Regions from separate parts of the Alteromonas sp. NFXS44 genome, predicted to be linked through region 2. Evidence: predicted binding sites of a transcription regulator. Region 2 holds the regulator's gene; the other holds the start of a gene.
The links. The regulator sigma-54, encoded in region 2, starts transcription at its own class of promoters, with help from an activator protein. The targets are predictions, from matches to a motif close to GTTGGCACGNNNNTNGNNT.

Region 1: flgB (flagellar basal body rod protein FlgB) is a predicted target of sigma-54. The motif match lies at 2,382-2,400, and genes of this name have one in related genera.

The regions. Positions count from the first base shown of each region.
Region 1 is NZ_JAGDEA010000005.1:201,487-207,100, forward strand. Features, by position in the region: gene flgA (flagellar basal body P-ring formation chaperone FlgA) at 1-408, opposite strand, end outside; gene J3369_RS06120 (chemotaxis protein CheV) at 574-1,494, shown strand; gene J3369_RS06125 (CheR family methyltransferase) at 1,514-2,347, shown strand; gene flgB (flagellar basal body rod protein FlgB) at 2,490-2,897, shown strand; gene flgC (flagellar basal body rod protein FlgC) at 2,897-3,319, shown strand; gene J3369_RS06140 (flagellar hook assembly protein FlgD) at 3,344-4,033, shown strand; gene flgE (flagellar hook protein FlgE) at 4,048-5,433, shown strand.
Region 2 is NZ_JAGDEA010000002.1:359,858-365,471, forward strand. Features, by position in the region: gene J3369_RS04775 (HPr family phosphocarrier protein) at 39-311, opposite strand; gene rapZ (RNase adapter RapZ) at 311-1,156, opposite strand; gene ptsN (PTS IIA-like nitrogen regulatory protein PtsN) at 1,204-1,647, opposite strand; gene hpf (ribosome hibernation promoting factor) at 1,656-1,943, opposite strand; gene J3369_RS04795 (RNA polymerase factor sigma-54) at 1,976-3,460, opposite strand; gene lptB (LPS export ABC transporter ATP-binding protein) at 3,556-4,281, opposite strand; gene lptA (lipopolysaccharide transport periplasmic protein LptA) at 4,287-4,856, opposite strand; gene lptC (LPS export ABC transporter periplasmic protein LptC) at 4,825-5,388, opposite strand; gene kdsC (3-deoxy-manno-octulosonate-8-phosphatase KdsC) at 5,385-5,614, opposite strand, start outside.

The DNA.
Region 1 (5,614 bases), on a different contig from region 2:
CACTGTGCCCGGACTGATTAGACCGGATGTCACCACCACTGTACGGGTACGGGCAACCCGTGCGTTGGTAAACAGATACCAGTCGTTATTGCCGCAACTCACTCTCACGGAAATGTAGGACTGGGTGAGGGCGCTGCTGTCTGCGTGATACTGAAAAGGTGTATGGCAGACAGGGATCTGAATGCGGTCATCAACTGGTACAATACTTACCTGAATATTGTCGTCGCCGTGAGCGTCACCAATTGCGCTTAACAGATAAGCCTGAGCTTCCTGCTGAATTTTTTCCCGCATCTGCGCTGAAGATTGGGCAAATGCCGGAATACTGGCTATGTTTAGCATCATCAGCAACATAACCATCAGCAGCCTGCTTAAAGATTTCTGCAATAATTTCGATAACTTTTTCTGCATGATGACTTTTTTCGTGTTCAGTTCATTGTATTTTGACTATGATTAAAAGCAGAACCCTTACATTCGTAACGGTTAAAGTGTCACTTTTTTGGCGATTCTGTTTTAAAACATTAAGTGATATGGTTAAACGCAATGTTCGTGCCCAATTTAAATTAGAGGTGATGTATGTCAGGCATTCTTGATTCCGTTAACCAGCGCACGCAGTTAGTGGGGCAGAATAGGCTGGAGCTACTGTTGTTCAGACTTAACGGCCGTCAGCGCTTTGGTATTAACGTGTTTAAAGTGCGGGAGGTACTGCAGTGCCCGCCATTGACAGCAATGCCTAAATTAAATTCACTGGTACGGGGAATCGCGCATATCCGCGGGCAAACCATTTCTGTCATCGACCTTAGCATGGCAACAGGCGGCAGACGAATTGAAAACCTCGAAACAGCGTTTATCGTTATCGCCGAGTACAACCGCTCAGTACAGGGCTTCCTGGTTGGCGCGGTTGAACGCATTATCAATACGAACTGGGATGCCATTATGCCCCCGCCTCAGGGTACGGGTCGCGCCAGTTATCTCACCGCCGTTACAGAAGTGGATAAAGAGCTGGTGGAAATTCTGGACGTAGAAAAAATTCTTAACGAAATTTCTCCGCTAAAAGCTGAGGTCAGTGCCGATGTTATTGCCGGACTGAATACCACTGCCCAGGAAGATAAGATTATATTCATCGCCGATGACTCTTCTGTTGCCCGCAGTCAGGTGAAGAAAGCACTGACGGCACTGGGACTGAAAATGGAGCTTGCTAAAAATGGCCTGGAAGCATTGAACCGACTCAAAGAGATTGCTGCCGAAACCGGAGATGTCACAGATAAAGTGGGCGTACTGGTTTCCGATATAGAAATGCCGGAAATGGACGGATACACACTGACGGCTGAAATTAAAAACACCCCTGAATTGCAGAAATTAAAAGTGGTCCTGCACACGTCATTAAGCGGGGTATTCAATCAGGCGATGGTGCAAAAAGTCGGTGCCGATGATTTCATTGCGAAATTCCATCCTGATGAACTTGCTACTGCTGTAGGTAAATGGTTGTCTAACTGATTGACGAGGCCGGGGAAGCTTGAAAAATAAAGAAGTGTCTGCCGACAGTTACCGTCAATTCGGAACTTTTCTGCAGCAACAGTGTGGCATTTCATTAGGCGACAACAAGCAATATCTTGTCCGTAGCCGCTTGTCGTCTTTGATGTACGAATACGACTACGACAGCCTGGATGGCCTGATTGCAGCAGTGGTACGCGGTGGGAACCGTAATCTGTTGCAATCCGTCCTGGATGCCATGACCACCAACGAAACCCTCTGGTTTCGTGATAATTATCCCTACGAATTACTCATCAATAATATCTTGCCGCTGTACGCCAGTGAAAATCGCCGGTTGCGGGTCTGGAGTGCTGCCTGTTCCTCCGGGCAGGAGCCGTACTCCATCGCTATGTCAGTACTGGAATTTCAGCGGCATAAACCCGGCGCTTTGAGAGCCGGCGTGGAAATTACCGGCACCGATTTGTCGTCGGCTATGCTGGAAAAGTGTAACAAAGGTGTGTATGACGAACTTTCTCTGGCCCGCGGGTTATCGGCAGAACGCCGTCAACGCTATTTCTCTCCCAACAGTGAGGGGATGGTTCAGGTCAATGAGGAAGTACGCAGAATGGTTTCTTTTAAAAGCCTGAATCTGCTGCACAGTTATACGGCCCTGGGGCGCTTCGACATCGTATTTTGCCGTAATGTACTGATCTATTTTCCGGCAGATGTGAAACAAAAGATACTGCAACAAATTGCCGCCCAGATGCAGCCCGGGGGGATTTTGTTCCTCGGCGCTTCCGAATCTATCGGTGAAGCCGGATCTCACTTTACCATGGTGAAGTGCCATCCCGGCCTTTACTATCAAAGAAATAAATAATCTCCTGACGCCCCGCCCAGGGCGTCAAAAAATACTTGGCACTTCATTTGCAAAGTTCTCAACGATAAGAAAACGACGATTCATACTCTGAGTCTCTTTTTAATTCGATGTTGTTGAAATCTTTGCCTGTGGAGTGTTTTACATGGCCATCAACCTAGACAATCTGACCGGTTTCCATAAAAAAGCGCTGGATATCAGAGAGCAGAAGATGGAAGTGATTGCCGGTAATCTGGCAAACGCAAACACCCCCGGCTACAAAGCCCGCGATATAGACTTTAAGCAAGCCATGGAAAGCGCCCGCAGTGAACAGCGCCAGGGTTCTTTGCAACGCACTCATGAAAATCATATTGGTGGCGGTCTCAATATCAACAGCTTCGACATCGATTATCGAATCCCAAATCAGCCCGACACCGGGGACGGCAACACCGTTGAAGTGCAGGCTGAAAGAAATGCCTTTCTGGATAACGGAATGAGATACCAGGCAACCCTGCAATTTCTCGAAGGAAAACTGAAAGGTATGAAGAAGGCCTTAAGTGGAGGGCAAAGTTAATGAGCCTGTTTAATGTCATGTCCATTTCCGGTACCGGTATGGAAGCAGAAAGTGTTCGTCTGAACACCACCGCCAGTAACATTGCTAATGCTAACAGTGTCAGCAGCAGTTACGAAGAAACCTACAAGGCACGCTACCCGGTTTTTGCCGCAGAACTTGCCAGAGCATCTGATGAACAGAGCAAAGGCGTGGGTGTTGAGGTTAAAGGTGTAGTGGAAAGCGATGCACCTCTGCAAATTGAGTATGCACCGAATAACCCCATGGCTGATGAAAACGGTTATATCTACAAGCCCAACGTCAACATTGTCGAGGAAATGGCAAATATGATGTCTGCTTCGAAAGGCTACGAAACAAACGTTCAGGTTGCTGACACAACCAAACGTATTTTCCGTCAGGTACTGCAGCTTGGTCGCGGTCAGTAATAGCGCTGAGCAGAGGGTATTTTCGTGAGTACTATTTCAAATACGACCGGCTTAAATTCAGAGCTCTACTGGCAGGAAGAAGGTGTAGCTGTTGCCGATGGCAGCGAACAGCGCCTGACCCAGGAAGACTTCTTCTCACTGCTTACCGAGCAGCTGGCAAATCAGGATCCAACCAAACCGGTGGATAACGATCAGATGGTTGCCCAGATGACATCTTTTACGATGGCAGACGGGATCTCCCAGTTGAATGAAAAGTTCGAATCCTTTGCCGCGTCTATGACCTCCAACCAGGCATTGCAGGCTTCCAGTCTGATTGGTCAGCAGGTGCTGGTAGAAGGTAATGTAGGCTATATGGCAGAAGAAGGTGCCGGCTTCAGTGGCGTACTGGTTAACGATCAGACCGTTCAGGATCTAAAGATCACCATCGAGAATCAATATGGTGAAATTGTTAAGACCATTGATGCGGGAACGCAGGCGGCAGGAAATATCCAGTTTAACTGGGACGGAACAGACACAAACGGCAATCCTATGCCGGCCGGAGAATATGTGGTTAATGCTAACGGCACCGTTGACAATGAAGGAACATCTGTTCCTACTGCTATTAACCGGCAGGTAGGCAGTGTCAGCATGACTGGCAGCAGTCAGGGCATTATTTTGAATTTGGCGGGTGATGTGAGTATCAATCTCAGCGACGTCATCCAGATAGGCAGTTAACAGGAGAAAGAGTTATGTCTTTTAATATTGCACTTAGTGGCGTTGCAGCCGCGCAGAAAGATCTCGACGTAACCGCCAATAACATTGCGAACGTCAACACGGTGGGCTTTAAAGAGTCCCGCGCAGAATTTGGTGATGTCTATGCATCGTCATTGCTGGCAGGCGGTAAAACAAAAGTCGGTGACGGTGTTTTGACACAAGATGTGGCACAGCAGTTTTCTCAGGGTAGTTTACAGTTTACTAATACTTCTCTGGATCTTGCGATCACCGGGAATGGCTTCTTTGCTACTGTGCCTGAAATCACATCACGGGACTTCTCATTTACCCGTGCCGGACAGTTCAAGCTGGATGAAGATAACTTCGTTGTGAACAGTAATGGTGACAACTTATTAGGATTTCCGGTAAATACAGATGGCACCAGTTCATCTGTAGCATTAAGTACTACCATCCCCGTACGCATTCCTGATTCATCCGGTTCGCCGCAACAAACAAGCGAAGTGGATATCCGGATGAACCTGCCGGCAGGGGATCAGGCACTAGACCCTACGATGTTCAATCCGGACGATCCGCTGACTTATAACGCGGCCACATCGGTCACCGTTTATGATTCACTGGGTGACAGCCATGTAATGACTTACTATTTCATCAAAGACCCGGCGGCTACAACCACTAATGACTGGTATGTTGCTACTGCCATTGATGACAATCTTGTGGACCTGGTGAATTCTGACGGAACGAACTCAGACCCGGCTACCGCGACGAACGTGGTTGGTACTGCAAGTGGTTCAGCAGTCACCGTGGCGAAAATGTCTTTCAGTCAGGGCGGTGATTTTGTGGGCATTGAATCGCCGGATGGTGTGGCTCAGACTAACCTGAAGATTCAAACTGAAGCCTTAGGTGGAACTATTCTGTCAAACGGTTCTGATCCGTCACAACAAATTGCAATAGACTTCAACCTGGATCCGGCGGGGGCAACCACCAACGAACCGACTCAGTTTGCGTCAGCGTTTGAGGTTACTTCACTGGAGCAGGATGGTTTACCGGTAGGCCGTTTGACGGGTATCGATATCGGTGCCGACGGTCTGGTTCGGGCGACCTTCTCGAACGGGACTTCTGAGCCTATCGTACGGGTTGCGCTGGTGCGCTTTTCAAACGAGCAGGGCCTGACCCAGCAAAGCAGCACTCAGTGGAAAGAATCAATTGCTTCCGGTGAGGCACTGGCTGGCGAAGCCACAACCGGTACTTACGGTGAAATTAACTCATCAGCTCTGGAGCAGGCGAACGTTAACCTGACTACCGAACTGATTGACCTGATTATCGCTCAGCGTAACTTCCAGGCGAACTCACGGGCGCTGGAGGTCAATAATCAGCTGAACCAGACAATTCTGAATATCCGTTAATACCTCTGTGGTATAACATTCAGGCAGGCCGGTTTTCCGGCCTGTTTTATTTCCGCAGCGGGGCGTTCACTCACATTCTGCACGCTGAAATTTACCCTCCGCCCGTGTTGTCGGGCGAGGAAACTTTGTCAGCAAACCGTCAAACTTTCTCTTCTTTACGTCAATTTACTTTTGGCATTTG
Region 2 (5,614 bases):
GCCTTCGCCGGCACTACACACTCAGTGGAGTGCAGGCGTTATTCATCTTCGTTAAATCTGCCTGCAATTAATGCCTCAACGGCATCCATTGCAGCTTCAGCATCAGGACCTTCAGAGATCACAGTAACCTGTTCCCCCTGATGACTTTCCATCATCATCAGTCCCAGCACACTATTGGCATTCGCCTGCTTATCGCCTTTTTGTAAAAGAACTTCGGCATCGAACTGATTCGCCAGTTGCACCAACTGCGTTGCAGCTCTGGCATGCAGCCCCAGTTTATTAACAATAGTCAGAGATTTCTCTATACGCATTATTTACTTTGCTCCCTGTGGCGGAGCTGGACATCAGGATGAGATTCCCGGAAATTTTTCGCCAGTGATTCCGCTACATAAACTGAACGGTGCTGTCCGCCTGTACATCCGATAGCGACTGTCACGTAACTGCGGTTGTTCCGTTCAAGATGTGGCAGCCAGGTCGTGATGAGGTTCTGAATCTGCCAGATAAATTTGGTCACTATAGGTTGGGAACTGAGGAAAACCTGAACCGGTGTATCCAGGCCTGTCAGGTGTTTTAAATCCGGCTCCCAGTGAGGGTTTGGCAGAAAACGGGCGTCAAACACATAGTCTGCATCTTTGGGAATACCATGTTTAAAGCCGAATGATTCAAATACCAGAACAAGTCGTGAGCTTTTCTTACCGAGGATCCGCTCGCGAATTAATTCTGCCAGCTGGTGAATGCTCAGAGAGTCGGTATCAATATTCAAATCCGCTCTTTCTGCTACGGGGGCCAGTAATTCCCGTTCTGTCTGAATGGCATCAGACAATGACTTATTCAGTTTAGCCAGCGGGTGTAACCGGCGGGTTTCACTGAACCTGCGCACCAGCATATCGTCACTTGCGTCAATATATACGATGGTGACAGTCCATGACTGAGGCAGGTAGTCGAGAATTTCAACCAGCTCAGAAGGCTCTTTAGGCAAGTTCCTGACATCAATACTCACAGCCACCTGCTCGTATTCATCGGCGACAGTGTGTGTCAGGGCTGGTAAAAGATTAACCGGAATATTATCGACGCAGTAATACCCCAGATCCTCTAGGGCACGAAGTGCTACTGATTTTCCTGAACCTGAACGTCCGCTGATGATGATTAACTTCACGCCCGTTTCTCCTGAAGTCACATGTTGTCGGTGCGTATTACACTAAGTTACTGTAATGCGCGAATAATATCATCACTTGTCTGAGCTTTGCGGATAGTTTTTATGGTTTCTTTATCACTGAGTTTACCGGCAACCATGGCCAGAGTTTGTAAATGTCCTTCGGTTTGTTCTTGAGGGACAAGCAAAGTAAAGAAAATATCCACAGGTTTATTATCGATAGCATCAAAATCGATGGCGGGCGTGCTGGTAACCACAATGGCAATGACTTTTTCCAGTCCGGCCAGACGGCCGTGGGGGAGGGCAATGCCGTTACCTATACCTGTGCTGCCCATTCGCTCACGGGCCAGCAGGCTACTTAACACGGTGGCTTCATCAACATCGGGGTTATTTTTAGCTGCAATCCCGCTGATGATTTCGAGAATGCGTTTTTTGCTATTGCACTGGACCGCACACTCGGTGCGGTCCAGGCTGACTATGGCTTGTATATCCATGAATTCAATTAATGCTTTTTAAGCTTTTCCTTGTGTTTCAGGACCTGCCTGTCGAGCTTATCGACCATGCTGTCAATGGCAGCGTACATGTCCTGATTTTCGGAAGAGGCGAAGACTTCCGCGCCGCTAAGATGAACCGTTGCTTCTGCTTTTTGGCTAAGCTTTTCAACATTTAAAATAACGTGCACATTTGATATGTGGTCAAAATGACGTTCCAGTTTGCTGAACTTAGTATCGACATAATTACGCAAAGAATCAGTGATCTCAATGTGATGACCAGAAAGGTTGATTTGCATATTTCGTCTTCCTTATTTTGAGCAGCCTTAAGTTAGATAAGGCTTTTGCGTTGGTTAGACGGCGGGATCGATAAGGATTCCCGGTACTTTGCTATTGTTCGCCGGGCAACCATAATGCCTTGATCGGCCAACAACGAAGCAATCTTGCTGTCACTCAGCGGCTTGCCTGGATTTTCAGCGGCAACCAGCTTCTTAATCAGGGCGCGAATCGCTGTAGATGAACACTCACCACCTGATTCAGTGGCAACGTGGCTGGAGAAGAAATACTTCAACTCGAAAATACCACGGGGCGTGTGCATGTACTTCTGCGTTGTTACCCTGGAAATAGTAGATTCGTGCATATCTACCATTTCTGCGACATCATTCAGCACCATTGGTTTCATCATTTCAGGGCCATGCTCAAAAAAGCCCATTTGTTGCTGAACAATACAATTTGCTACTTTCAGCAGTGTATCGTTCCGGCTCTCAAGGCTCTTAATAAACCATTTGGCTTCCTGCATGTGAGAGCGGATAAATTGTGAATCACTGCTGTTTCGTGCTTTACGGCTCATTGCAGCGTACTGCTGATTAACACTGAGCTTAGGCAAGCTGTCGGGGTTTAATTCTACTACCCAACGGCCATTTTTCTTAGCAACCGATACATCCGGAATGACATATTCGGGCTCTTTCGTAATTAATGCACTGCCCGGACGGGGATTCAGCGTTTGCAGCAAACGCATCGCTTCCCGTAATTGATCTTCTTTCAGGCGGGTTTTACGCATTAATGTACGGTAATCTTTGCTGCCTAACAGATCGGAATGCTCTCTGAGCAGCAGTTTCGCTTCTTCCAGCCACGGTGTTTCCGGTGCAAATTGCGCCAGTTGCACCAGCAAGCATTCCTGCGGTGTGCGGGAGCCGGAACCGAGAGGATCAAAGAGCTGAATACGTTTGAGTACGCACTCAACCTCATCTTCTTCAACGGGCTCTTCCATATCGTCACTGTTTACGCTTTGCAGAATGTCGTCAACGGTAACCGTGAGATAACCGGACTCATCAATGGAGTCAATAATCGCCAGTGCGATGGCGCGGTCTATGTCAGAAAAAGGTGTCAGACGCATTTGCCACAGCAGATGGTCCTGAATATTTTCGGTGGTTTCACCCTGAAAGATTTGTTCGTCATCGCTACCGGAAGGGCCGGGCGCGGGGGCTGAAGACGCAGAAATGTACTCATCCCAGGTACTGTCGATGGGCAACTCGTCCGGTAAATCATTCTTTTCCAGTGCTTCACCGGTATCCATGCTGTCAGAAGATGATGCTGATGCAGACTCCTGCATGCTGTCATCATTATCGATGTTATTTTTCTCAATTACATCGTTGTCGGAGCTGTCGTCGACTTCCAGCAAAGGATTAGAATCGAGGGCTTCCTGAATTTCTTGTTGTAAGTCCAGCGTAGACAACTGCAATAGCTTGATCGCCTGCTGAAGCTGAGGCGTCATTGTCAGTTGTTGGCTAAATTTTAACTGTAAAGATGGTTTCATCTACGTCTTATATAAACTCTAAAAAGGACATCCGGTTGTAGCGGTGTGAGTGCCGGTGGCGAAATCTCCGTTAAATGCTCATCCCGATATCTTAACTATAGCCTGAATTGCTCACCAAGGTATACATCACGAACTTTTTGATTACTTAATACCTGTTCTGCGGTGCCCTGAGCAATCAGTTCTCCATGACTGACGATATAGGCCTCTTCACACACATCAAGGGTTTCCCTGACATTGTGGTCGGTGATGAGGATACCGATACCTCTGTCCCGTAAGTGCTGAATGATCTTCTTTATATCATTAACCGAAATCGGGTCAACTCCGGCGAAGGGTTCATCGAGCAAAATAAATTGCGGATTGGCTGCCAGTGCGCGGGCAATTTCAACCCGGCGGCGTTCGCCACCCGACAAACTCATACCTGTACTATTACGTATATGGTTAATATTAAATTCATCAAGTAGTGCATCCGCTTCCTGTTCACGTTGATGATTTTTTAAGTCTTTACGCGTCTGCAATATCGCCATGATGTTTTCATGTACGGTCAGCTTTCGGAAAATGGATGCCTCCTGGGGTAAATAACCAATTCCCCGGCGGGCACGCTCATGCATTGGCTGGTGCGTCAGCTCCTGCTCATCAATGAGGATCTTGCCTTTATCGAGCGGCACAAGACCCACAATCATGTAAAACGTTGTGGTTTTACCTGCGCCGTTAGGACCCAGCAGACCTACTATCTGTCCGGTAGAAACCGATAAACTAACGTCACGGACGACCTGGCGTGATTTATACGACTTTGCCAGGTGAGTCGCACTCAGGGTTGCCATGTAACTTAGTTACCCTCGTTTTCGTTTCTGTCTGAAGACTTGTTGTCTTCCTTCAGCTCTTTAACTGTGTCAGGACGGAAAACCGTGGTTACACGGCCGTTGCTGTTACTTTCTCCGCCGGTTGCCAGAAGTTGCTCTTTTGACATGTCATAGGTGATGCTATCTCCCTGGACCATGCTGGTATCTTGCTGGATTTTTGCATCACCTTGCAAGGAAATAAGTTGTTTAGCTACTTCGTAGCGAATTTCATTTGCACTGGCTTTTACTTTGGCCCCGTCATCCAGCGTTTGAGAATAACTGGCTGGTTTTCCGCGGGCGATAAAAATCTCTTTCCCTTCACCATCACTGGCGATGGCTTCCACTTCATCTGCGGCAATAATGAGAGAACCCTGGGTTATCTTCACATCGTCTTTAAAAACCGATTTCTTCTTTTTACCGTCGATAAACTGTGACTTGGCATCCACGGTAATCGGCTTTTCAAAATCACCGGAGCCGGCCATTGCCTCACCGGCAGCAGCAAGCAGCGCTATTGCTGCGAAAAGGCTAACTGCCCGGGGAATAAATTGTCTGCACATGATCAATTAACTCATATTGTTGGGTACGCAGGTTTGCATTGAAACCGTTACTTTTAATGATGGTCTGTACACCGCGTATATCTACCGGCTGATCTGAAGTCATGGTTTTGTCATCCAGATTTACCTTAATAAAATTGGTTGTAATGGTCTGGATAAACTCTTCAGGATTCAGGCTTTTTATCAGCACATTGTCTTCCAGCTGGATCAGATCATCGTTGTAGAGTGTGCCTTCATCAGCGGTGACTTGCCATGGGGCCTCGTCATCATTCACATAGACAGTGTATTTGGGTTGGTCGAATAACACAAAGCCTAGTTGGTCGTAATGCTCCATAGAGGCGGCAAAGACTTCGTGGTTGAGTTTGCCTTCTTCGTTATACAGTGTGGTTGTCAAATTCTTTGCTTTATAGGCAGGGCGTAAGGCGTCTGCACCGGCTTTTTTCGCCGGAGCCTGCTCTTCTGCCATCCAGACCGGAAGGTACATCAGCAGCGCCATAACAAACAGCGCAGAAATACTGATCCCTAAACGGTTCATATACTGGCTCCGTGTATGGTGTCCAGCGTGCCGAGCGCTTGTAATATCACATCGCAGACTTCCCGTACTGCCCCGAATCCACCATTTTTTGTGGTGATCCAGTTCGCTTCACGGGTGACGGCCGGATGGGCATCTTTCACCGCAATCTTTGTTTCGGCAAACCGGTACATGCCAAGATCCGGCATATCATCACCGATGGCAGCGACCTCTGATGGCGCCAGGTTCA